2 regions of the Marinomonas sp. 63XJN7_7_ISO-PGPR-S23-202 genome follow, and region 2 is predicted to be linked to the other one. Evidence: predicted binding sites of a transcription regulator. Region 2 holds the regulator's gene; the other holds the start of a gene.

Region 1 (10,971 bases), 2.4 Mb from region 2:
TGGCTTCAATATAGGGCTCAGATAATGCTAAGGCTTTGGCAAAATGAATACCCAATACCGCTACCCCCATTGCATGTTGCTCTAGGTAAGTAGAAGCGTCTTTTATATGACGAATAGCAAGCAGAGCAAAAGAGTTACGGGTATAAGATTGCATCAATTGCTGACAAAATGCCCGTAGTTTATCTATGTCTAATGGGGAGCCCGTTTTAGCTATGTCTGCCTGATCCCTGAGTAAAAGGTAACCATCATCAAACAACTTTAGCGCTTTGATAACCTCATCATTAAATGAAGTCGGTGCCAGTTTTTTCTCTGCTAAGCTGGTCTTAGCTTGACGTTGTGAAGACAAGGAGGTCGATGCGTTTTCCTGAGACTCGTCCGTTTCTTTTTCAGCTTTTTCTGCTCTATTTCCCTTTTTTGTCTTATCCGCTTGTTGTGCCTTATAAGCGAGAATGTACTCACGGGTATTATCATCAAGCTCTTGACGGAAATACTTAAACAGACTTTGACCTTTATTGGCTTTATCCCGCCAATCTTTGGTGGTTAATGAACTATGAATCTTCTTTAAGCTTTTTACTGTTTTCCCTTGAGTCATGGAGTAGCACAGCAACAAAAATCGTTCTTGTGCGTCATACAGACGCTCTCGCTTTGTATTCAATAGTTTTTCAAAGGTAAAAGAAGGGTCATAGGGCAAGAAGTCGGTTTCTAATGCAGGCCTTACTAAATCAAACGTCACTTGACGCATGGCGACACTAGCAATACGACTTTTTCTCCCACGTGTTCGGATCAAACTACGAATATGTTTGTGATTAAGAACTTCACTCTTAATGCCAAATTGACTGAGAATTTCATCAAGGTTAAAGAACCCTGAACTCAAATCAGTCCCAAAACATGACTCCACTTGAAACGCTGACATCACTCACTACCTTCCAAGCCATCAAATTTTGTTGAATAAAGACAAATTATTCATTCTAGTAAATAACTTCTGCGAAGCATTTAAGGCCGTTTCAGACGAGGATAACTCAGTCGCTGCTTTTCCCATATCCAGCCCAGCCACCCGCTCCTGAGCCATGGTATTGGCCATCTGGTTCGCTGTGGAAAAATCACCCCGTTCCGTCATGCTATTGAGCCTCGCTCCCACCATTGAGCGCACGCGGCCAATCGATGTCTGAGTATTATTAATACTGACTTGCCCATTTTTCAAAGCAATGTCGAGAGCGTCACTTGATGCATGAGGGTCTTTCATCACTTTTATTGTATTACGTAGCACATTGACCACATTGTCACGCTCAGGTTTATTAAAATCAACGTCAACAATCGCCCCCGGGGGACCTTTTAACGAAAAAGACATCCCGTGAATAGTGAGTTTTTTGTTCGGATCATAGGTACCTGAGGAAATAATATTACCTGCAGAGTCGGCAAAAAAATACCGCCCTTGTAGACCAGAATGATTTTTATCATCGCCTTGGTCATCCTTGTTAGCGGCATTATTATCACTACCATGAAGTGCTCTTTGGTTCGCTAAAGCCTGAATTGCAGCGGCATCGGGTTTAGTCATGGACAAAGGTGTTGTGGTCAGCACAAAGTGGTTATTATCTTTATTGGTGGCACTAAAGTGGCTTTTAAAAAACTTATCAAAGTCATCCTGATTAGTGACGTTTGAAACCACATCAGTGTTCCCCACCCTTAACTTACTGGAAAACCTATTACGTTTCCAAACATCTTCAAAAATGTGTTTACCAGAATCGCTCACTGCCACCTTACGATTCTCTGAAATTTGTGCAAAATTTTGCCCCTCGTTACCAGCCCATTTAAAGGTACCATCAGGTAAATGAGTAAAAGCTGGGGCTTGAGTCTTAGTCCCTGAAAAAATATAGCTACCATCCGCACTGCGTGAGTTCATCAAATCTTCCATAGAGTCCACCATGGAAGAAACTTGATCGGCAATCGCGCCGATATCCTGATGCGTATTCGCCGTATTATCCGCTTGAATCAACATGGTTTTAGCTTCATCTAGTAGGCCATTATAACTCTGCAAGGCCACTTCTTCGTACTCCAAATGGCCTTTCGCCATTTTCATGTTGTTATCATACTGCTTTAAAGACTGATTGCTCGACTCATATTGCAGCACCTCCCGCGCGCCAACAGGATTATCGCTAGGAGAAACAATACTGGTGTTTTCAGTAATTTTCTTTTGAATATCCATCACACGATCATTCGCCTGACTAATAGCACGGCTGGACTGACCGTATATTTGATTATTAGTGACTCTCATAAACTTACCTCATCGCCGCTAATAGTGTATCAAATGTACTTCGGGCTGCCGTGATCACTTGCGCGGAAGCGGAATACGCCTGCTGGTACTTTAGTAGATTAACGGCTTCCTCATCCAAGCTGACTCCAGACACAGAATCACGTCTCGCAATACTTTGATTCATAACCACATTACTCGACTCTTTATTGGTTTCCAACGATGCCGTTTTGCTCCCGACAGAGGCGACAAGGTCAGCAAAAGACTCAGATAAGGACGTTTTTCCTCCAATAAGAGGTTTGTCCTGCAAAGACACTAATTTTAAACCGTTATAATCGTCTGCAGCCCCCGTAAATTGAGGACCTAAATTAAATTCATCTCCCGCCTTAGGACTTCCCTTCAGAGACAAATCAAAACCAGCCTCTTTTGCTAATCCAGCCTGAGCTAGAAGGTCTTTAAAATTCGTCATGTTATCGACTTTTGCTAAAGCCTTTCCACTACCATCACGGACTTCGAAAGAATGATCCCCCGTAAACAGGATACTATGTGGGGCATTTTGATAGAGTTCATCACTACTCTTAAAGGCAGAATGATCAGGATTAGTATTTGTAACAGACGTTAACGTGAGTTTCGCGTCCGACATATTGTTTGGATTCGTTTGTACGCCAATGGGGGCTCGAAGTGCCAAATCTTCTCCACCATTAGCCTGTAAAGACAATCCTGTCGCAGCGCCTTCTGTTGGTGAAAAGTTGTATACATCATTAATCGAATATTTACTGGTATCCCCCAAACGAATATCGAAACCGAGACCAGGCACCCGATAATAGCCTTTATCATCCGGTTTCATCGTACTAGTGTTAATCTCCGTGACATGCTTTCTGAGATGACCATGCTCATCATAGGCCTTAATCAAAAAACGGTTGTTATCGGCCTTTGATAACTCATAGGTATCGGTGGTTATTTCAGCGGATTTTCCAGGAGTCACTCGCACCGCCAGCCCCGATGCATTGCCAATATTATGTTGCCCGGGATGAAAACTGATGCGACCAATACGAAATAGATCCTGTCCAAAATTACCATCACCGTCCAAACCAAGCTTATTTTGTTGGTTCATCTGGTCGGCGATAGCGATCGCACTTTGTCCTAATAAACGATCCGATTTCACAGCAAAGTCGGCACTATAATCGACCAAAGCACCAATAGAGCCACCTAAGTTTTCGTTATTGACGCCCACTTGGTATTTACCAAAATCAATGTAGAGTTTCTTGTTTTGTGGGTTTTTAGGGTCTTCTTCGACTTTAAGCTTAGTGGGTGTTTTATCCATCACCAGAGGCTGTCCATTAGCAAGAGCCACTGTCATGACGCCTGTTTTAGAGTAATCCACTTTGACATGCAAATAGCCAGAAAGCTTTTTAGCCAGCTCTTCTTGCCTGTCCCGCAGTTCATTGGCAGGTGAAGTGGATTGGCTTTCTTCTTTGAGAATATCGCCATTCAACTGTGCAATTTGCCCAGTAATATTATTCAACTCCGCCACAGAAGTTGATAAGCGCTTATCGGCAATGGTTTTTTGTTCACCCACCAAATTAGACAGGGTGTGGTAATGCTGAACCAAATCCTTAATATTGGAAAAGGCAATGTCACGTAAGGAAGAGGAAGTTGGGTCATTATTGGCGTCTTGTATAGCCTTAAACGTCTTACTTAAATAAGAATTCAAAGAAACACTTTTTTCCCCCAACAATTGGTCTGATGTCGACATAATGGAGTGATAAGTATCATAGTATGAGTATGTAGACACATCATTGCGCACCTGTTCATTGACAAATTTATCAACAATACGTGCGGTATCTTTAATCCTAACGGTGCCATTGGCTTCTGCAATGGTAGAGGTTCTCTGGCGGCTATAACCAGCAGTATCCACATTCGATGTATTTTGACCGGTCGTATCAATACGGGCCCGACTACTCTGCAGGCCAGACAAACCAATCGCATATAAATTTGAGCCCATGCTCACACCTCTAAGGATAATTTCTAAAATGACACCTACGCCATAACGACTTATCGACTGCTAACGCAAGAACTTTACCCGATACAAAAGAAAACTAACGCTGACCTATAAAGACTCAAACCACTTACTAGACAGAATATGATCTATCTTTTGTGCATACTCAGGATCGGTTGCATAACCACCTTTTTGCAATGAGGCGGCGAACAAAGATGGATCATTGCCCGACTTCAAAGCGTCTTTATACCGTTCATCAGCGGTTAAAAAGTTGGCATAATCATTGAAGCTTTGCGAAAAAGAGTCGTAAGCACGAAATGCTGCTTTTTCACGCTGGGCGATACCATGGCGAAACTCTAGCGTATTCACCACCGCACGATCACCATTCCAACGATGATCCGCCTTAATGCCAAATAAATTATAACTGGCCGTTCCATCGTCCTTCGCTATGGGGTGTTTCCCCCAACCAGTTTCCAACACAGCCTGCGCCAATATTGCCTTAGCACTCACACCCAGCTTTTCTGCTACGGCTTTTGCATGAGGCCACATGGCTTTTACAAAAGCCTCTGGGGAATCAAACGCAACAGACTGCGCCGTCGGCTTAGTCGCTTCCACTTTACCATTAGGTAAGGAAGGGGAGTGACTAACAGCAGGATCTTTGGCCGAAGAACTCGGACTGGATGGATTAATCGTTGCCCCCGACGCTTCTTTTTGTGTGGCTTTTAAAAACTCAGTAGAAGCTTGGTGGGCCAACGCTTTCACCCGCACCAAATCCTGATTAGAAACCCGCTTAATAAAATCATTGTCATCAGAAGCACTTGCTTTATGAGCCTTTGGGTGTTGCGCCTGATACTCACGAATCAGCGCCTCGGATACCCCAAAACCACCCGTTTTGGCCAATACTTGCGCCATTTGGTCATCCATCATACCTTGATACTGCTTCGTTTGTTGACTAGAAAACAAACCGTCTCCCAAGGCTTCATTACCAGCCCGCATATTTTTTAATAGCATGCCAATAAAAATAGCCTCAAATTTTTGTGAAACTTCCTTAAGAGCCGCTTCTGGATCTTTTTTCGCTTTAGTTTTTAACGATTCCAAAGATGAAAAATCGGCAAAGAAGTCATCAGGATTAGTGGGTGGTAAAGCGTTCATAAGCGTCTCAAATTCTTTTACTTAGATAACGACAAAGTCAGCATTAATGGCTCCAGCTTGTTTTAAACCTTCTAAAATAGCAATTAAATCCCCTGGCGCCGCGCCGACTTGATTCACCGCTCGAACAATGTCATCCAATGACGCTCCTGGAGCAAATGAAAACATATGTCCGCTGTTTTTATCGACTTGAGGATCACCATTTCTGGGGGACACAATCGTCTGCCCTCCTGTTACCGTGCCATTTTGACCCGTTGTTTTTGGCGTATTGCGGATGGTGACCGTCAAACTACCATGGGTAATCGCCGCTGGAGACACTTGCACATGCTGACCAATAATAATAGTGCCAGTGCGAGAGTTAATCACAACCCGTGCACGCTCTTCACCTTGCTTCACATCAAGATTTTCCAGAATCGAAATAAAGGTCACTCGCTGACCTGGATCTCGCGGGGCTCTGACACGAATCGAAGTCGCATCCAAGGCTTCTGCGACCCCTTTTCCTAAAAGGCCATTGATTTTATCCGCCACGTCTTTTGCTGTAGTAAAGTCTGGACGGTTTAAATTAAAAGTTAACGAGTCCCCTGAGTCAAAACTCGTCGGCACCACTCGCTCAACACTGGCGCCATCTGGAATACGGCCAACCGTCGGCACACTTAATGAATTTCTCGAACCATCAGAACCATTATTTCCAAAACCACCAACAATCACATTACCTTGTGCGATAGAATAAACTTGCCCATCCGCCCCTTTCAAGGTAGACAGCAAGAGCGTACCACCGCGAAGGCTTTTTGCGTTACCAATTGAGGAAACGGTCACATCAATCTTTTGTCCTGGTTTAGAAAATGCAGGCAAAGTGGCCGTCAATGACACAGCCGCAACGTTTTTAGAGGTCGCGCTCACGCCAGCAGGCAAAGTCACTCCAAATCGTGACAGCATGTTAGCAAAGCTCTGATTGGTAAAAGGCGTACTGTCACCGGTTCCATCTAACCCAATCACCAGACCATAGCCAAACAATTGGTTATCTCTAACCCCTTGAACACTGGCAATGTCTTTTAAGCGTTCAGCTTGCACCCCGAAGGACGCAATCAACAAAAAGACGAGAGCTAACTGTTTCATGTTCGTAACCACCTATAAAAAACGATTGATCGAATGATTGCTATTCGGACACCCATTACCTTGGCGCGTCAGGACTATTTAAAAGACGAGTCACCCAGCCTTGTTGACTACCCGCCGCCACATCCCCATTACCTGAATAGGTAATACGAGCATCTGCCACCCGTGAAGAGTCAACCGTATTTTGTGGTGACACATCGGCTTTACGCACTAAACCAGTAAAACGAATGTATTCATCACCTTGATTTAGCCTAAGCCACTTTTCGCCACGGATGGCCAGCAATCCATTCGAATACACCTTATAAACTGTTACCGTAATCGTCCCCGTTAAGCTGTTATCCTGATTCGCCGAGGCACTGCCAGAAAAATTTGTTTTTTGCTGTGGCAACGTGGAATCAGCACGAAGTTTTTGCCCTAATACCGTTGGGTTATCTCCCGTTGCAGACGAGGTCTTCGATATGGTCGCGGCATTATCCTTAGTTGAGGAAGTGCTTTCATTTAAATTGACAGTCAGTATGTCGCCAACCTTGCTGGCTCTCTGATCTCCATACATGACATCACCCATGCTCGTTCTATAAATGCTGCCATTAGGTGCCTGCGCTGGCTTCAATCCATCAGGCTCCACTGGCGCATAATATGGATCATCTTCTTGAATATTCGCTTGAGTTCGTGGAGGCCCCTTCATAGGATCATTTGGATCTGGGACATATCCTTTTCTTTTTGGCTCTTTCGGTTTTTCATCTTTCGCTGGAGGTTTATCAGGAGCGGCTGTGTTGGTTGCAGCATTCGCTACCGCATTACCCACTGCCGCACCTGCAGCGGCTCCCGCCGCAGCTCCAGCAGCGTTAGCCACCTCCTGCTTGTCAACCTTCCAAGTTAAACAACCACTTAAACAAGTCGAAAGCAAAACTAAAAGCGCCAGTTTAATTTTCATATTATCCACTTATCCTAGAGCTGCTGAATAGCAAAGCTCATCATACCATCAGCAGAAGAAATGACTTTAGAATTCATTTCATAAGCGCGTTGTGTCGTAATCATATTCACCAACTCTTCAATCGAGTTGACATTAGACGCTTCCAACATACCTTGCCCAAGAGAACCGAGTGAGTCAGTACCTGGCGCTCCCACAATTGGTGGTCCACTGGCATTGGTTTCAGTGTAGAGGTTCCCGCCAATAGCATCCAACCCAGTTGGATTAACAAAGCCGGCTAAATTAATTACGCCAACTTGCTGCATATCCGTCACGCCTTTTTTTTGTACTGAGACCACCCCGTCCTTAGCTATATTAATGCTCGTCACATCCGGATCGATTTGAATAGGTGGCTGCACGACTAGCCCATTTGCTGTAACAAGTTGTCCTGTACTACTCAGTTGAAGACTACCATCACGTGTGTAAGCCATCGTGCCATCAGGCTGTAAAACCTGCAAAAAACCTTTTCCTTGAATAGCAACATCCAGCTTTCGGCCTGTCACGTTAAAATCCCCATTAGAAAAGTCTTTTTGAGTGGCATCCACTTTCACCCCTGTCCCTAACTGCAATCCAGATGGCAGTTCGGCATTTTGAGCACTGAGGCCACCTGGCGCTCGCTCCGTTTTGTACATCAGATCTTCAAACACGGCTCGGTCTTTTTTAAACGCCGTGGTGGAGACGTTCGCCAGGTTGTTAGATATTACATTCAGTTGTTTGTCCATGGCCGTTAAGCCGGTTTTACTTACCCAAAGTGCTGAGTTCATATAAGCCTCTTTGCAAATTTAATAACGCAACAGCAATCGATCAACGAAAATAATTAGCGCGAAAACGATTATGCTCTTTGTAAAATTCTCGAAGACGCAGCACTGTCTTCCCGAATGGTATTCATCATTTTAATATTCATTTCAAAGCGACGAGACAAATCCATAATGTGCGTCATTTCTTCCACCGCATTCACATTGCTCCCTTCCACAAAACCAGAAGCAACCTGCGTATTTACGTCCTGATTAAACACTTGTCCATCTTTACTGTGAATCAAGCCATCTTCACCTTTACGCAAATCATCAGGGTCAGGATTCACCAACTTAAGCTGACCAATAACAGCTACCTGGTTCGCAGCTCCCCCTTGTGGAATAATCGAAATGGAGCCATCTGAGGTAATCGTAAGACTCTGCAAAGGCGGTAAAAAAATGGGACCATTCACCCCTGCGACAGGTAACCCGGTGCCCGTTACCAATTGCCCGGCGGCATTAATTTGCAGGTTGCCAGCTCGGGTGTAAGCTTCTTGTCCTTTTGAGTCGTAAACGGTTAAAAAGCCTTTGCCTTTGATTGCCACATCTAGGTTACGCCCTGTTTGAATCATACTGCCTGGGGTAAAACGCGTACCTGGATTCTCCGTCATGGCATAGACACGGCTTGGATAGTATTCTCCGTAAACCTGCATCGCTCGCGCCTGCTCAAAGTCTGCGCGGAACCCTGTCGTGTTAACATTTGCTAAGTTATTCGCGTGAATGGTTTGGGCGTTCATTGTTTCAACACCACCACTCATTGCTAGATACAACGCTCTATCCATTACACCCTCTCGTTACGCTTTTTTACCATCTAATCACTTACAATCAAGAATCATACCAAGTTTCAGAAAATATCTAACTCATTGATATATAAGGATTTAATTAAAAACCCATCAAAAATAAGCAAACATAAGGCAAAAAAAAGCCGAAGTGGGCAACCACTCCGGCCAGGAACATCTCTTTTATCTCACTAACGCAAATTAATGATGGTTTGCGTGACCGTATTTTCCGTCTCTAACGTTTTACTGTTTGCCTGATAGTTACGTTGCGCTTCAATCAGAGCAACCAATTCAGAGGTAAGATCCACATTGGACTGCTCTAATGCTCCTCCTTGGATTCCCCCCAAGGTACCACTATTAGGTCGGCCAACATTCGCCTGACCAGAATTAGAACTTGCTACCCAAGAGGTATCACCCGCTGGCGTCAGACCATCTACGTTATCGAATGACGCTAAAGCAATCTGACCAAGAACGGACGTTTGCTGATTGGTATAAGTAGCTTTTAAGTTACCATCACGATCAAACGAAACCCCTTGCAACTCACCAGCAGTATAGCCATTTTGCTCAAAGTTATCGGTACTCGCCAAAGCAAACTGAGTCGACCCTGCAAGGTCAATAGGCATAATGGAATCACGATTCGTCGGATCAAAGCCAGTAATTTGTAGGTTAACAGGTTGTGGTGTCCCAAAAGGAGGAATCCCTTGAAACGTGCCTTGATATTTACCCGTGGCATCGAACTTCACCATACTGTCTTTTGGTAAGAATGACTTTTCTTTGCCCGTAATTGGATCGGTATAGGTTTCCTTCCCATCTACCGTCGCTCTCACTTCATACGTGTTATTTTCACCTTGTTGAATAAAGTAATAACCCAAGGTGTGAGTCTGCCCTAACGAATCGTAAATGTTCTTAGTATTACCATAACTGTATGACTTCGGATTATTCGGATCAAATGCAGGTCGCGCCACTTGTTTAGGTTCACGCAACTCCGTTGGCGTCAAGCCAGCAGTAATAGCCACCCCACCTAATGTGCCACTGACGGTTAGCGGTGTTTGCGCCATAGAGGCGATTTTCGCCGTTGTTGGCTCGGTATTTCCCAAATATAAAAGCTGAAAAGGCTTTTCTTTAATCCCATCACCGTTGTAATCCGTATTGCCTTCGGCACTATTGAAGGTCGCGTAGGTGGGCGGCAAAAAAGCAGCCCCAGCATCGTCTTTGGTTTTACCGTCTACCGTCGCATAAACACGATAAGTATCAGGATCCTTACCTTTTGCATAATAGTAACTGATAATATGATTGTTACCATTCGCATCGGTTACCGTTTGGGTTTGAGTATAATCATAAGTATCTGGGTTTTTGGGATCAAACTCGGCACGAATATAAGGTGGAACATCTTCACCTTCTGAGTTTAAATTTAATTTAAGCTTTACATCTGACGTTGCTTTAGGAGGGATTCGCTCAGTAGGTACAACCAAATCCTCTAAATTACCGCCTAAAATACCATTCTTCGCGTTGTAGCCTTGTACTTTTTGGCCAGTATTCGTCACCAAATTGCCATTGGCATCCAATTTAAAATCACCCGCACGAGTGTAAGCTTGGGTACCATCTGGCTGTTTGATTACAAAAAAACCTGTACCATCCACAGCCAAGTCTAAATTGTTATCTGTGTATTTCAAATTACCAGAAGAAAATTCTTGCGCAACTTTAGATACCCCCACCCCCGAACCAATGGAGTTATTACTGCCTGCCCCTAACACATTGGTACTATATAGATCATCAAACTCGACACGAGACTTTTTAAAACCTGTTGTATCCGCGTTAGCGATGTTGTTACCTGTTACATCCAAGTAATCAGCGGATGCCTTGATGCCTGATAACGCTGTATTAAATCCCATAATCTGCTCCGGTTAACCTAATATTTCCAA
Region 2 (10,971 bases):
TATTGAGTCTGGGTCAAAACGGAAATAACTCGTTAATGATCCATGTGGATCAAGATCTACCATCAGAACCCTGTTGCCAGCGTCTGCCAATAATCCTGCCAATGAGACCACCGTGGTTGTTTTACCTACACCACCTTTCTGATTTGCCACTGCCCAAATGTGCACTCTATGTCCCCTGAGTTCTATGCTATTATTTTGCTTACACTTTCATTGCAATCATATACAGTATTGCGCTATTTAAACAAGTAATCATAAAGATTATCGAAGTTACTTTTACTGATTCGCAAGGTGACACGGCGATTTTTTTGCCTATTCGCCTCACTAGTATTACTGACTTTTGGATCTTCACTGGCAAATCCAATTGGCGCGATCAGTTTTGGGTTCACTCCTTGATAAACCAATTCGTCTACGACCGAAGCGGCTCTTAAACTAGACAAATGCCAATTCGATATTAATCGACTCGATTTTACGGGTAAATCATCGGTATTCCCTACCACCAACACAGGGGAGGGATAAGCTTTTAATACCCTTGAAACAGCCATTAACACAGCAACTGCCTCATTCGTCAGTTGATATTCCCCTTCGCCAAACAATAAGCTAGATTGCAATTCCAAATTAACCCAATGTTTTGATTGGCTCACTGCGATTTTTCCTGACTTACTTAACCCTTGAAATTGATTACTAATAGTAGTGTTAAGGACATCATAAATCGTCATCGGTAATGGTGCCGTATTGCTATCTTTCTTCTCTGTCTTAGGTTGTGTAGCTGGAATCATTTTGGTGTCCACCGCGGCCTGATCAGTTGGCTGACCTATAATAGGCTTACCAACGTTAATCGGTTTAATCGACTTTTGTACTGCATCAAACACACCATTCAGCGTTTCGGCTATTTTTTTATTATCACCTTTATGCTGGATAGAAATAGAATAGAGGGCAACAAAGAAGGCAAATAACAAAGTAATAAAATCCGCGTAGGATAACACCCAACGATCTCGACTTTGGCTATTATGTGATCGTTTCTTTTTTAGAACACGTCGACGACGTGAGGGCGCTGGAGCGGAAGCATCATCACTCATAACTTGTTAGCTCTCTCTCTAAACGTTGCGGATGCTTACCCGTAGCAATACCGTAAACACCATCAATCAACAACTGATTATAAAGCAGCTCTTGATCTGCGTAGCCAGACAGCTTTCTAACAATTGGGAAGACAACAAGATTCGCAAAACCCTGCCCATACAGCGTAGAAACAAAGGCTACGGCGATACCATGACCTAGTGCCTCAGGACTATCAAGATTCGCCATCGCTTGAATCAACCCCAATACAGACCCCATAATCCCGAGCGTCGGCGCATAACCTCCAATGGATTCAATAAAGGTCACACTGGACATCCGGCGGTCGTGGATGCGATTAGCTTCATCATTCAAACGATCCGCCAATTCCTCTGCTTCATCGCCATCGATAGCCATTTGAAAAGCCCGCATAGCAAACTCATTAGAGAGCAGCTCTATGTCACTTTCTAAGGCTATTAAGGAGAGGCGCCTTGCCTTATAAGCCAAGGTAATCATGGTAGATCTAGCAAAGGAGAAATCAAAGGTGGGGGGAAACAGGCTCCACTTAGCCAGAGAAATCGCTCTTGAGGCGTCTTGAATACTACTTTGCATCAAAGTTGCACCAAAACTCCCCAAAATCACAATAATTGCAGAAGGCAGATTAAGGAGGAGAATCACTTCTCCTCCGCCAAGCCAGTTAGATAAAAAGACAGAGCCAAACGCAAGAAGCAGTCCAGCCAGCGTCACCAAATCCACTAGCTAACCTCACGCGCTAGGCGCTCACCAATATGACTAAGGTCGATAATATCATCAGCCAAATTGGCTTTTTCTACTGCCATTGGCATACCATATATGACGCAGGACTCTTCACTTTGGATCCAGACTCGGGAGCCGGAGTTTTTCAGCATACGTGCACCTTCTCGACCATCAACCCCCATGCCTGTCATGACAACAGACAGTACTTTACCAGGATAACATTTAGAGGCAGACCCAAACGTCACATCAACTGAGGGCTTATAATTAAGTCGCTCATCACCATCCAGAATACGGACACAGCCGCCATTGCGAGGATCCACCATCATTTGCTTACCACCCGGTGCCAGTAAAGCAACCCCAGCTTGCAGTCGATCGCCGTCTTTGGCCTCTTTCACGGTAATTTTACAAATATTATTTAGCCTTTCAGCAAATGCACCCGTAAACGCAGCAGGCATATGCTGAACCAGCACCAAAGGAGCTGGGAAATTAGCAGGTAATTTTGTGAGTACCGCTTGAAGGGCCATTGGCCCACCTGTCGAAGTACCTATTGCGACCAAACTCACTTTCTTTCTAGAACGCGGGATAATCACCCCACGATCTGTGACGATAGGTTTTGGGGCCTCACGTGGCGCAAGACTCTGAACAGGGGCCCTTGATCCGCCAAGACGCGTTCGAGAAACAGTCAACACCCGTTCAACTAACGTATGCTTTACCACCGTAGAATCTCGGGAAATATCCTCGAAATTCTTCGGCATAAAATCAACCGCGCCCGCTTCAAGCGCATCAAGAGTGACTTTTGCCCCTTCATGCGTTAAGGACGAAAACATTAACACAGGCGTTGGCTTGAGCTTCATAATATTGGCAACTGCGGAAATACCATCTAAAACGGGCATTTCGTAGTCCATTGTCACCACATCTGGCGACAATGATTGCACTTTATCAACCGCTTCCTTGCCGTTATTAGCGGTCCCAACAACGGTTAATCTTGGATCTGCTTCAAAAATTTCTACTAGACGACGTCGGAAAAAACCGGAGTCATCTACGACCAGTACCTTTACCGGCATACTGCCACTCCCAAATCAAAATCTACCTACCTAGAGGCGTAACTCTTTAGCATGCTAGGTACATCAAGAATTAATGCAATACGGCCATCACCAGTAATCGTCGCACCAGCCATACCAGCGGTTCCTTGTAACATTCGACCCAGAGGTTTAATCACCACCTCTTCTTGTCCAACCAACTGATCCACTACAAAGCCAACTTCATTAATGCCCACCTGAACCACAACCACATGCGCTTCTTCTGGTGTCGTGTCGCGCGTTCCGCCTTTAATTAACCAACTCTTAAGATGGAAGATTGGAAGTGTTTTCCCTCGAATAACGACCACTTGCTGACCATCTACAATGTTGGTTTTTTGTAGATTCAAGTGGAATATTTCATTCACACTAACAAGCGGGAAAGCAAATGATTGATCGGATAAAGTCACCATCAAGGTCGGCATGATCGCCAAGGTCAATGGAACTTTAATAATAAAGCGTGATCCCTGCCCTAGGACAGATTTAATCTGTAACGTGCCATTTAGCTGAGAAATTTTCGTTTTAACAACGTCCATTCCCACACCACGACCCGATACATCTGTAATCTCTACCTTAGTTGAAAAGCCTGGAGCAAATATTAGATTGAAGGCCTCTTCGTCTGATAATCTTTCAGCGGCATCTGCATCCACCAAGCCTTTTTCTACGGCTTTCTTACGTAGCACATCAGGATCCATACCCGCACCATCATCATCGATGGATAGCAGAATATGATCGCCTTCCTGCTCAGCAGACAAAATAACATGACCAACTCGCGGCTTACCCTTAGCTTCCCGTACATCAGGTGCCTCGACACCATGGTCAACAGAGTTTCTCACTAAGTGAACAAGCGGATCGGCAAGTGCTTCTACTAAGTTTTTGTCTAGATCCGTATCTTCCCCACGAAGCTCAAGATTCACTTCTTTCTTCAGATTTCGAGCCAAATCACGCACCACGCGAGGAAACTTACCGAATACCTTTTTGATAGGCTGCATTCGGGTCTTCATCACGGCATTTTGTAAATCACCCGTTACCACGTCAAGGTTAGAAACCGCCTTACCCATGGACTCGTCTTCACTTTGCAACCCAAGACGTACCAGACGATTTCGCACCAAAACAAGCTCACCCACCATATTCATGATGTCGTCAAGCCGTTTAGTATCCACTCGAACCGTTGCTTCTTGTGTTACTGGTACACCTGCAGCTTTATCTTTTGCATGATGATTCGATGGCGGAGGAGTATTTTCTGCCTTAGACGCTTTAGGAGCAGCAGGCTTAGGCTCCGCTTTGGGTTCCGCCTTCTTAGGGGCTACTTTCGGTTTCGCTGGCGCTTCTTTCTTAGCACTAGCCGTTCCAGTGTCCCCTTTAGGTGCCCCCTTCTTACCATGAAGACTATCCAGTAAAGACTCAAACTCATCTTCTGTAATCAAATCTGAATCAGCACTAGAAGCACTTGGTTCGCTGTTCGACTTTTTGTCTTCTGAAGGGGCAACGTCTTCTGTTGCGCTAGCTTCTGTTGCCTTATTTTCCTGAGCTTGATCAGTACTATCTAGACCAGGCGCACTTCCACCGTGTAATTGGTCGAGTAATTTTTCAAACTCGTCTTCCGTAATTTCATCAGACTCGGCAGACGGTTCTTCTGATACACTTTCGGAATGATCGTTACTTTTAGCCTCCTTGGCACTGTCAATGTCAAGACCCGGCGCACCATTACCATGCAGTTTATCAAGCAACTGATCAAATTCATCCTCGGTAATTTCATCAGACGCATCACCTGAACTCACCTCTGCTTCTGCGGCTTTACTGTCTGGGGTATCCTCTCCTCCTAGCGCATTAAGCAAAGACTCAAATTCATCGTCGGTAATATCTGCAGGTTCTTCCGCCCCACTCGCCTCGGATGAGTCATCGATTAGCTCTTCTTCAACAACTTCGTCTTCTTCAGTAGCCGCGATGCTTTCATCAGATAACTCATCGTCTTGCTCTTCATCGGCAGCATCGCTCCCCCCGGCTAATTCTTCAGCCGTCGGAGGTTTTGCATACACACTAAGAGCCTGAATCAGATCTGGATCAGCACGTTCGGGTTCATTACCAGAACGAACGGCTTCAAACATTTCATTGACGGCATCAAGAGCCTGCAGAACCACATCCATCAAGTCGGAATTAATAGTCCGCTGGCCATTACGTAAGATATCAAATACGTTTTCCGCATAATGACAACAATCGACCAGTGCCGTTAACTGTAAAAAACCCGCTCCCCCTTTAACGGTATGAAACCCCCTAAAGATAGCATTCAATAACTGCTTATCGTCTGGGTTTTGCTCTAGATCTACTAATTGTTCGGAAAGCTGTTCCAGGATCTCTCCAGCTTCTACCAAAAAATCCTGTAAAATTTCTTCATCGACCTCGAAACTCATCCTCAGCTCCCTTTAGAAACCAAGACTTGATAGCAAGTCGTCTACTTCGTCTTGACTATTCAGTACTTCTGGGTTGTTTTGTTTATTAATAGCTGGACCATGACCACGAGTGTCGTCGTGCTCGGCTTCACTATCGTCATGCTCCATTCCGGAGATACTATCAACACGTCCTGCAACAGCAACGAGATGCACAAGGCGTTCTTCTACATCTCGAATTAGATCATTTACTCTCGTAATTACTTGGCCAGTTAAATCTTGATAACCTTGCTCTAAAAGAATTGTATTTAGGTTGGAATGTAAGGTCGTCGCACTGTCATCCGCATACTTTAAAAACCCATCAATACGCTTATACAATTCGCGAAACTCTTGAGGCGATAAATCACGTTGAATCAAACGATTCCAATCTTTTCTTAATGCTCTTGCTTGGCTTTGTAATTCACTCGCAACAGGAACACTTCCATCCACCATATCCATGGTCTTATTGGCCGCTGAACTTGTTAATTCAATAACATATTTCAACCGATCAGAGGCATCTGTAATTTTAGTATTACCAGATTCAGAATGCCCTTCACCCACCACCAAGTCCATTGAATCAACTTGAAAATCGCGAATTGCGTCATGGAGACTTCTTGTTAGCGTCCCGACTTCTTTATAGAAACTATTATGTCGAGCCTCGCTAAGCTCTTGAATAACCTTTATCGCACTACTAAAGTCACCGACTTCAATATGATTCAAAAGATCAACAGCACCATCCTTCACTAGGGATTCAAAATCCCCCAAGCCTGATTCAAGTTTCTTTGACATCAAAAGCCCCTATTTAGCAGCATCTATTCGTTCGAATATTTTCTCAATTTTTTCTTTGAGTGCGACGGCAGTAAAAGGCTTAACAACATAACCATTTACCCCGGCTTGAGCCGCAGCAATAATCTGATCACGTTTGGCTTCCGCTGTTACCATCAATACAGGAATACTTTTAAGTTTATCATCAGCCCTAACCGCTCGAAGCAATTCAATTCCTGTCATGCCGGGCATATTCCAATCGGTTACTAGGAAGTCAATTGTCCCTGCTTGAAGAATCGGTAATGCCGTCGTTCCATCATCCGCTTCAACTGTATTGGTAAATCCCAAATCCCGTAACAAGTTTTTGATGATACGTCTCATTGTCGAGAAATCATCAACAATCAGGATCTTCATGTTTTTATCCAATGCAACCTCCACAACCCAAAGGTAGTATTTCACAATTCATAATTTAATCTCGCCAATCACTTAATCGAGCTCTTAATCTAAGAGCAGCCTGACTATGAATTTGACTGACCCTCGATTCACTAACACCTAAAACCGCGCCAATTTCTTTTAAATTCAATTCATCATTATAATATAAAGATAAGACCAGTTTTTCTCTTTCTGGTAATTGATCAATTTCATTTGCTAATTGATCTTGAAACCCACTTTCTTCAGCCAAAAAGTAAGGGGTAGAACTTACTTCATCACTGAATGTATCTAGTACACCGCCATCATCCGACTCCAACATTTCTTCATAGCTAAACAGCTGTGTCGTCATCGATGAGTGAATGATATCGTGGTATTCCTCAATACTGATATTCATATGGGCCGCTACTTCCATATCGGAAACATCACGCCCAGCTTTAGCCTCGAGTTCTTTAATGGCAGCACTTACCGCTCGTCCATTGCGCCTTACCGAGCGAGGAGCCCAATCGGTCTTACGAATTTCATCCATGATAGAGCCACGAATCCGGATGCCAGCATAGGTTTCAAAACTGGCGCCCTTATCAGACTCAAAACGTTTATAGGCCTCTATCAACCCCATCATTCCGGCTTGCGTCAGATCGTTTACGTCCACAGTATTGGGTAAACGCGCTAATAAGTGATAAGCGATTTTTTTTACTAAATAGCCGTATTGCTCGACAATGGCATCAATCGATAATGTCGCTTTTCTAGTATAGGTGTCGTATCCGTTTTTGGTCTGCATAAAAATAAATCAGCAACCTTTTACTATTTGAGTCTGATGCACAGAATAACTGTACTACATAGTTCCGTATCGCGCTCATCCAAATAACATAATTTTACTAACTACCATATCTTAGTGACCCATAGATCTGGCTGTAGTGCTCTGCGGTATAAACAGCTCGGCTGATTAAATTGTGCGCACGAGCAGGTTCTATATCATCTGGAATTCTTTGTCCATCGGCGATGTAAACAACAGGTAAACCCTCTTCGATAACCACGCTAATAGCTTCACCAAGAGACGCTGACTCGTCTAATTTACTTAATACACACCCATCTAGCTGAACTTGAGAATACACGTCAACGACAGACTTAAGCACCTGTCTTTGACTTGTACAAGGTAAAACTAACAGTTTTTTCAAACTGGAACGTGCTCTTTTGATCATTAGCAATTGTCGTTCAAGGTTAGAATCCCTTGGATTCATCCCCGCAGTATCCACTAAAACTAAAGAATAATGAGCGTATTTAGCAAGTACTTCATTTAAATCAGAGTATTCATTCACGACTTCTACCGGAACATTTAAAATGCGACCAAAAGTACGTAATTGCTCATGAGCGGCAATCCGATAGGTATCGGTTGTCACCAACACAATACTGTCTGAACCGTATTTTAAAACATGCTGGGCCGCAATTTTACCAATAGAAGTCGTTTTTCCTACCCCTGTCGGCCCCATAAAAGCAATGCATCCTTTCAGTTCTGCCGAACTTGAGCGCACAGGAATATAATCCGCAAGATGAGCAAGCAATCGATTCCAATCATCCTCTCGGCCTTTTAGATCGATATCATCTAAAAGACGAGAGGTCACCAAATCAGACAAGCCCAGGCGCTTTAACTTCTCTCGGGCTTTCGCCTCAACGGAGTTTTCTTTAGGTTGCGTCGTCGACTGCTGGCGCTGTTGCTCCAACATTTCTTTAACACGATGTAGCTCCTGCTCCATAGCATGAAGTTGGTTAACACTCTCTTTATTCTGTTTTAGAGAAAGCGCTTCTTCCAATACTGGTTCATCTTCATCCTCTTCAAGAGGCGGCATACTAAATGATGGCGATGATGATTTAGGACTGGTGTCTGTTGGCGTTTGCTGCTTTGCCTTTTCTATACGTTCAAAATACTCAGCCGAAGGATCTTGATAAGCCTCTTTTTGACGCTCTTCAGAGGGTCTATATGTTGATGTAGAAGGCTTTTTTTGCACCATACTAGAAGGCAAAGAACCATCATAGTCCAACGCAATGACAATCTCTATCTCACCAGTAGGGAGGCGTTGATTCGATAAAATAACCGCATCAGGGCCCACAGCGTCACGGACTTTCCGTATCGCTTGGCGCATGTCGGGAGCTCGAAACCGCCTAATTTGCATGTATAATGGAATCCTTTTAGTGTATTTAGCCTTACAAATCCATAGCTTACCCGAAAGACTTTGATAAATATAGAGACTAATTGATCACAATTGCTACAGACTATTGACCAATCACACCTACAACAGTAATTCGTTTATGGTCTGGCACTTCTTGGTAAGATAAAACGGACATATTCACCATACCATAGCGCATAAAGCGTGCTAGCATTGGTCTGATTGGCGCTGACACTATCAGTATAGGTGTATTTCCCATTGCTTCCTGCTGTTCTGCAGACTGTTTAAGGGAAGATTGTAACTGCTCGGCCATTTTCGGCTCTAAAATAAGTGCTTCTTCATTCTTAATACCTGATTGCTGACTCTGCTGAACTGTTTGCATCAGCATTTTTTCTAACTGAGGATCAAGCGTCAGCACAGGAATCTCCTCTACCCCATCCGCCAAAGTTTGAATAATCAAACGAGACAAGGCCGTTCGAACGGCTGCGGTTAATACCATAGGATCCTGGCTTTTCGGCTGCACCCCCATGATGGCTTCAGCAATGGTCCGCATATCACGAAGCGGAACCCCTTCAATCAATAAGTTCTGCAATACTTTTAACAAGATGCTCAAAGGAATCGTATTCGGCACCAATTCCTCAGCCAGCTTCGGATTATATTGTTTGAGCAAGCTAAGCAATTGCTGGACTTCATCGTGACCAATTAATTCATAAGCATGCTTGTGCATAATTTGGTTAATATGCGTTGCCACCACCGTACTCACATCCACCACAGTATAACCGTAGGTTTGTGCTTGATCGCGTTTTTTCGGGTCAATCCAAACAGCGTCTAAACCAAAAGACGGATCCTTACCTGCAATACCATCAATAGAACCAAATACTTGCCCAGGATCTATTGCCAAATCTTTATCTGGGTGCACTTCCGCTTCCGCCAAGCTAACCCCCATCAAGGTGACGCGATAGGCATTGGGCATCAAGTCCAAGTTATCTCGAATATGAACACTGGGCACTAGAAAACCCAAGTCTTGCGACAATTTTCGACGAACGCCTTTAATCCTGGCCAATAACTCTCCACCCTGGGACTTATCCACCAGAGGAATTAAACGATAGCCGACTTCTAATCCCAACATATCGACAGGCGCCACGTCATCCCAACTAAGATCTTTACTTTCCGCCGGAGGCGAGGCATCCGACGATGACGACTTACCTGTCGACGGGGACCCTTCCATCGCTTTGCGTTTTTTACGATACTCAAGAAAGTAAGCAAAACTACCTAAAACGATAGCCAGTGACAAAAACGCAAAATGCGGCATGCCAGGCACGATACCCATGATCCCCATGATCGCAGCGGCGATATACAATGCCTTTGGTGAACCAAACATCTGCGAGACAATCTGTGTCCCCATATCACCCGACTCGTTAACCCGAGTCACCATGATGGCTGCGGCGGTAGACAGCATCAAAGAAGGAAGTTGGGCCACAAGGCCGTCACCAATGGTTAACAGAGAATAACGCTGAATGGCTTCTGAAAAAGTCAAGCCGTGTTGAGACATGCCAATCGCCAAACCGCCGATTATATTGATTCCCAAAATCAGCAAACCCGCAATAGCATCCCCTTTTACGAACTTAGAAGCACCGTCCATAGAGCCATAAAACTCCGCTTCAGAGGCGATTTCCATTCGCCGCTGTTTGGCTTGATCCGCATCAATCATCCCTGCGTTCAAATCCGCATCAATGGCCATTTGCTTACCCGGCATAGCATCCAAAGTAAATCGGGCACTTACTTCAGAGATACGCCCCGCCCCTTTTGTCACAACGGCGAAGTTGATGATCATTAAAATGGCAAAGACCACAAAGCCGACAACATAGTTCCCCCCAATCACCACCTCACCGAAGGCTTGAATCACCTTACCCGCCGCATCTCCCCCTTCGTGACCATATAATAAAACAACACGGGTAGAAGCCACGTTTAATGCCAAACGCATCAGGGTCGAAACCAGCAAAACGGTTGGAAAGACAGCAAAATCTAATGGTCGTAAAGAGTAGATCGCGACCAATAAGACCACAATGGCGAGCGCAATATTAAAGGTAAAGAGGACATCAAGCAGAAACGCTGGAATCGGCAGTATCATCATGGCTAAAAGAGACAGAAGCAAGATAGGAATCCCAAGATTCCCGCTCACTACCCCTTTAAACTGACCAGTCATTTTTTGGCGATCAAAATTCACACGCGGTTCCCGCAGATATTAACAATCAATTTAGCTAGGATGGAGTATTACCATCCCATTGAAACTCTTCTGGTATA

The links. Region 2 encodes FliA, which starts transcription of late flagellar genes. Its sites were predicted from a motif close to CTAAAGTTNNNNNNNNNNCNGCCGATA; they were not measured.
Region 1: a site for FliA is predicted at 4,305-4,331, ahead of flgK (flagellar hook-associated protein FlgK). Genes of this name have one in related genera too.

The regions. Positions count from the first base shown of each region.
Region 1 is NZ_CM149677.1:3,988,544-3,999,514, forward strand. Features, by position in the region: gene AC0VYG_RS18505 (HD-GYP domain-containing protein) at 1-913, opposite strand, end outside; gene flgL (flagellar hook-associated protein FlgL) at 935-2,272, opposite strand; gene flgK (flagellar hook-associated protein FlgK) at 2,277-4,253, opposite strand; gene flgJ (flagellar assembly peptidoglycan hydrolase FlgJ) at 4,359-5,399, opposite strand; gene AC0VYG_RS18525 (flagellar basal body P-ring protein FlgI) at 5,421-6,512, opposite strand; gene AC0VYG_RS18530 (flagellar basal body L-ring protein FlgH) at 6,568-7,443, opposite strand; gene flgG (flagellar basal-body rod protein FlgG) at 7,458-8,243, opposite strand; gene flgF (flagellar basal-body rod protein FlgF) at 8,312-9,052, opposite strand; gene AC0VYG_RS18545 (flagellar hook-basal body complex protein) at 9,241-10,941, opposite strand; gene AC0VYG_RS18550 (flagellar hook assembly protein FlgD) at 10,954-10,971, opposite strand, start outside.
Region 2 is NZ_CM149677.1:1,160,528-1,171,498, reverse strand. Features, by position in the region: gene AC0VYG_RS05295 (ParA family protein) at 1-165, opposite strand, end outside; gene AC0VYG_RS05290 (flagellar motor protein MotB) at 234-1,076, opposite strand; gene AC0VYG_RS05285 (motility protein A) at 1,069-1,806, opposite strand; gene AC0VYG_RS05280 (protein-glutamate methylesterase/protein-glutamine glutaminase) at 1,806-2,870, opposite strand; gene AC0VYG_RS05275 (chemotaxis protein CheA) at 2,897-5,293, opposite strand; gene AC0VYG_RS05270 (protein phosphatase CheZ) at 5,306-6,097, opposite strand; gene AC0VYG_RS05265 (chemotaxis response regulator CheY) at 6,107-6,487, opposite strand; gene AC0VYG_RS05260 (RNA polymerase sigma factor FliA) at 6,543-7,283, opposite strand; gene flhF (flagellar biosynthesis protein FlhF) at 7,381-8,673, opposite strand; gene flhA (flagellar biosynthesis protein FlhA) at 8,774-10,894, opposite strand; gene flhB (flagellar biosynthesis protein FlhB) at 10,929-10,971, opposite strand, start outside.